2 regions of the Paenibacillus sp. EB106-05-06-XG162 genome follow, and region 2 is predicted to be linked to the other one. Evidence: a T-box and tRNA genes for the amino acid it is inferred to sense, from the RefSeq annotation. Region 2 holds a T-box; the other holds one or more tRNA genes.
What was found. A T-box is a leader RNA that pairs with one kind of tRNA and senses whether it is charged. The one in region 2 lies ahead of AC3WU2_RS10050 (valine--tRNA ligase), so its partner is inferred to be a tRNA-Val.
Positions count from the first base shown of each region.

Region 1: it has a tRNA-Val gene. The T-box ahead of AC3WU2_RS10050 (valine--tRNA ligase) is inferred to sense a tRNA for this amino acid. The anticodon was not compared.

Region 1 covers NZ_JBYTDT010000001.1:471,449-473,849, forward strand. The annotation lists gene AC3WU2_RS01775 (ABC transporter substrate-binding protein) at 1-597, shown strand, start outside; gene AC3WU2_RS01780 (hypothetical protein) at 706-870, shown strand; tRNA gene AC3WU2_RS01785 (tRNA-Met) at 958-1,034, shown strand; tRNA gene AC3WU2_RS01790 (tRNA-Ile) at 1,061-1,137, shown strand; tRNA gene AC3WU2_RS01795 (tRNA-Val) at 1,239-1,311, shown strand; gene AC3WU2_RS01800 (PH domain-containing protein) at 1,470-1,871, opposite strand; gene AC3WU2_RS01805 (sensor histidine kinase) at 2,264-2,401, shown strand, end outside.
Region 2 covers NZ_JBYTDT010000003.1:276,396-278,796, reverse strand. The annotation lists gene AC3WU2_RS10060 (LysM peptidoglycan-binding domain-containing protein) at 1-158, shown strand, start outside; gene AC3WU2_RS10055 (YszA family small membrane protein) at 550-714, opposite strand; T-box leader at 848-1,122, shown strand; gene AC3WU2_RS10050 (valine--tRNA ligase) at 1,239-2,401, shown strand, end outside.

The DNA of each region.
Region 1 (2,401 bases), on a different contig from region 2:
TTGTCCGGTAAAACGGCGATGACGATTGCGGATTACAGCTATGTGAACGATATTTTGGATGCGAACAAAAATGCATCTAAAATTAAGAACTTCGAGAAAGTGGATTGGGATGTTGTAACCCTTCCAACGCATCCTGAAGCACCAGGCATTGGTGGTAACATTTATCTGAACAACTTGATGGGTATTAATGCCAAAGCTCAAAATGATAAAGATGCTTGGGATTTCATTAAGTTCTTGAATAGTGAAGAATGGGCGAAATTGAAATCACGCAGCAGCTACGAGATTGTATCCCGTAAGAAATATATTCAACCAAAGGATGGTTTGAACTATAACATTGCAGCTTTCTATACGTTGAAGCCTGTAACACCAAACAACCAAGAGATGGATTTGTATAATAAGTACCCTAACATTCTTCAAGTGGGAGAAAAAGGAAGAGAGATCTTCCAGACGGTACTTGATGGCAAGAAATCTTCTGCAGAGGGCTTGAAAGAGTGGCAAAAAGAAGGCGACAAGTTGCTGATCGAAATGAAGAAGAACCCGAGTAAGCCAGCTAACGGCATGAACGGTGGCACGACGGAAATCGTACCAGCAGGTTAAGTAAGAAGAGCCTTAAACTTCGTATGGAGTTTAAGGCTTTTTTTTCATGTTATGGGGTATTCTATAGGCATAAAGAAGACATCGTGATAAGACAGGAGCTGAGTCAATATGAAATGGATCTACTGGGGCAAGTTGTACAATACCAAATTTCAAGCGAGCTGCATCCTGAAGCGCATCGAGAATGACGCATGGATTTATGGCTATTCAGATCCGCAGGAAATCGAGATTTTTCGCTCGCGTAAGGGGCGTTACGGGGTACGATTTATCACCTAAGGTGATAATTGTTTAGAACGTTAAATTTTTCTTGACTTTACTCGTATATATAGTGTATATTTATTTTTGTCGCTATTGAATAAATGACGCGGGGTGGAGCAGCTCGGTAGCTCGTCGGGCTCATAACCCGAAGGCCGCAGGTTCAAATCCTGCCCCCGCAACCAAATTCTTATGATGATGAATTGATTAAGGGCCCTTAGCTCAGTTGGTTAGAGCGGTCGGCTCATAACCGATTGGTCGGGGGTTCGAGTCCCTCAGGGCCCACCATAGTAATCCTTGATCTATCATACATAAGTTTCAGAGATTTCTAGATTTTAGATTGACATCGCAATCAGAATTTGGTACTATAGTATTTGTCTTCATAACATGATCTGTTAGCTCAGCTGGGAGAGCACTATCTTGACAGGGTAGGGGTCAGTGGTTCGAGCCCACTACAGATCATACAAGATCAAACCTGAGAGTCCTTGATATAAGGGCTCTTTTGTTTTTATTAATATTTATTTGGATTGAACAGCCTGGTACAAGATAAACCCTTACGGAGTAAGGGTTTATTGCATTTCTGGAGTTTTTAATTCGTAGATAATTGCTTATAAGAACATCTAACGAATGAAGTCTTCTTGCGATATCGAACCTAGGATGCTGGCGGCTGTACGCACCGAGTTATTCTTTGTCAGTTCCGTTACGATAGTATCGATGTGATCGTAGACTTCTCGTGGAGCTTTAACCGATTCAAGTATTTTGATTGGTGTATCCACATCGGCAACATTGAGGTGAATCGAACCGCAACCGAATACACGCTGCCAGAATGGTAACACTAGACTCTTATCTAGTACTTTATAGAAATCCAATTCATCCTCTACCAATGAAATGAATCCTTTTCTTGTGACCAATCTTTTCTCGTACACAAAGTATTTTGTAAATGAAAGCGGCAAGCCGAAGATTGTGCGTTTTCTCCCTTCCCAAATTAACGATCCACGTGTTAGCGACTCTTTATTTGACATTTGAGTCTACCTCCTCTGAGAGAAAATTATAGAAAAATTTGAAGTCAATACCACCCTAATTGTAGCATGTTGACATGAATAACGGAACCCAGAAGCACAGCAAAAGTTCGTCGATCAAGCAATAGCGAAATTCTCTGAATGGTTTGGTGGTGGTATGGCACTCTTTTTTTATATATCACTAAAAGGAAAATAGACTTCTTCTGAAGAATATACAAGGTGATTTTACTTCCTTGGGTTTACCTCCTCTTATCGAATTGTGCTAATCATCTTTATATTTGCCTACCAAATTACCTTCTCTTACCGCTTCAAAACTCTCATCGTAGATATTCTCAGTCCGCAACATGACGACAATCCTACGTTATTTCTCATCTATATCATTTCGGGGGGAATGTATGAACGTATTCAAAGTGTTTCATGCGGGTATTTTTACGAAGCTGCTTCTATCGTTTCTCATCGTCATGATTCCTATATACGGCATCAGCATCTACATTATTCAATCAGCGGAGAACAACACCCGCGAGGAACTGTCA
Region 2 (2,401 bases):
AGAGAGCCTTCCGCAAGTTAAAGATGTGTATAGTTCAGCGGGAAGAAACCTTGGATATGATCGCCGATCGCTATAACATGAATCCACGTGAACTGCTGTTATATAATCGATTGAATGATCATACGATAGCGGAAGGTCAAGTTTTGTATATCCCATAATTGAATTGAGTGGAGCAAAATGACATTCGATGATCATGATGTTCAGCGTGGATCGGATGAGCGAGCCCCGTAACCAGAGCCACTTCGAGAGAATCTCGACCGGGTCAGGTGAGGGGTTTTTTGCTGTTCTGCGAGTGCCTTGCCTGATATATGTTAAAGAGGCCTTACAGACAGTCGTCTGCAAAGCCTCCCAGGCATGATGTATGCTAATAGAGGTTGTTCAAAAAGTCATCATTTGATCACGAAGTCATTCAAGAAGCATAACCGACATCGAATCTTGCGTTCACCTTCGAAGTCCGGTACTCATTTAGGTTTCGCCTAAACTCCGTTCCTACTTCTTCAGGTTCTCGCAACCTTCTCGGTGCTGAAATGCCGACTTTTTGAACATGAGCTAATAGACGTTAAATATAAATCCTAAGTAGATTAAGAACAGTGCAAAAAGGACGAAGACACCAAAACCCGTAGGCAATATGAGGGTATGGACAAATTGGATGCAGATTAAAGGGAAAATGACGCCTTTGACGGTATAGCGGTTTTTGTACCACCATCGTTCCACGTTGGACCACCACCTTATCGTATTCTATGAGGATTGACGAGCTGGTATGACTAGGAAGCCTAGCTTCTGTACATCTGCTTGCAATGATTGACGATGAGGGATTTAAATGATAAAATATTGGATATTCTATATAGGAAAGACATTGAAAGGGAATAGTAGGCACCGAACCCTTCAGAGAGTGGAGCTGACTGACGCTGTGAGGCTCCGCAGGATGTAGTTGCTGAAGTCGCCCTGGAGTTGTTTGTTCGAATCCTTCTAGATGCAGATGTATCTGCGATGAATGGAAGAGCTAGTGCAAACCGGTAGCAGCCGTTATCTGTTGAGTGTCGCATGCTATAGGTAGATGATGTTTGTTAGCGGTATGCGAAACAAAGGTGGTACCACGGAAGATAACCTTTCGTCCTTTGAGACGAAGGGTTTTTTTATTTGTTCAACTCCCAAGTTTATTGGTTTTACCTATAGACTTATACATGGATTGAACGTGTAGGTGTAGACTCTGAATGTAAATAAATGGAGGGTTTATCATGTCAGAAGCACAGGATAATAAGAACCAGACGTCAATGCCAACGACGTATGATCCAAAAGCGGCCGAGCAGAAGTGGTACGATTTCTGGATGAAAAATGAATTTTTCAAAGCAGGACAACGTCCGGATGCGCCGAAGTATTCCATCGTGATCCCACCGCCGAACGTAACAGGAATGCTTCATATTGGGCATGCGCTCGATTTTACATTGCAAGATATTCTTGTGCGTACGAAGCGGATGCAGGGTTATGATGCGTTGTGGCTGCCAGGTTCTGACCATGCAGGGATTGCGACACAGACGAAGGTTGAGCAGAAGCTGCGTGAAGGCGGCGTAACGCGCCATGATCTGGGACGTGAGAAATTTCTAGAGCAAATATGGGATTGGAAAGAAACTTACGCGAACACGATACGTGAGCAATGGGCGAAAATGGGGTTGTCACTCGACTATTCCCGTGAGCGGTTTACACTCGATGAGGGTCTGTCCAAAGCGGTTCGTGAAGTCTTCGTGAAGCTCTATGAAAAAGGCTTGATCTATCGCGGCAAATATATCATTAACTGGGATCCAGCAGCACGCACAGCATTGTCGGATATTGAAGTAGAGTATAAGGAAATACAAGGCCATTTGTATCATTTGAAATACCCACTTGCAGATGGCAGCGGTTCGATCACAGTGGCAACGACGCGTCCGGAGACGATGCTCGGTGATACAGCGGTTGCAGTTCATCCAAAAGATGAACGTTACAAAGATATGATTGGCAAGATGCTTATCCTTCCAATTGTTGGGCGTGAAATTCCGGTGATTGCGGATGATTATGTTGAGAAAGACTTCGGAAGCGGCGCGGTGAAAATTACGCCAGCACATGATCCGAATGACTTTGAAATGGGTCTTCGTCATGATCTTCCACAAATCACAGTGATGGATGAGTCCGGCGTCATGAACGAGCTTGCTGGTAAGTACCAAGGAATTGATCGTGCGGATTGCCGGAAGCAAATTGTAAATGACTTGAAAGAACTAGGTGTATTGATCAAGATTGAAGATCATGTTCATCAAGTAGGACATAGTGAGCGCAGCGGAGCTGTGGTTGAACCTTATCTCTCCACACAATGGTTCGTACGAATGAAACCATTAGCTGAACGTGCGATTGAAGCGCAGAAGTCAGGCAA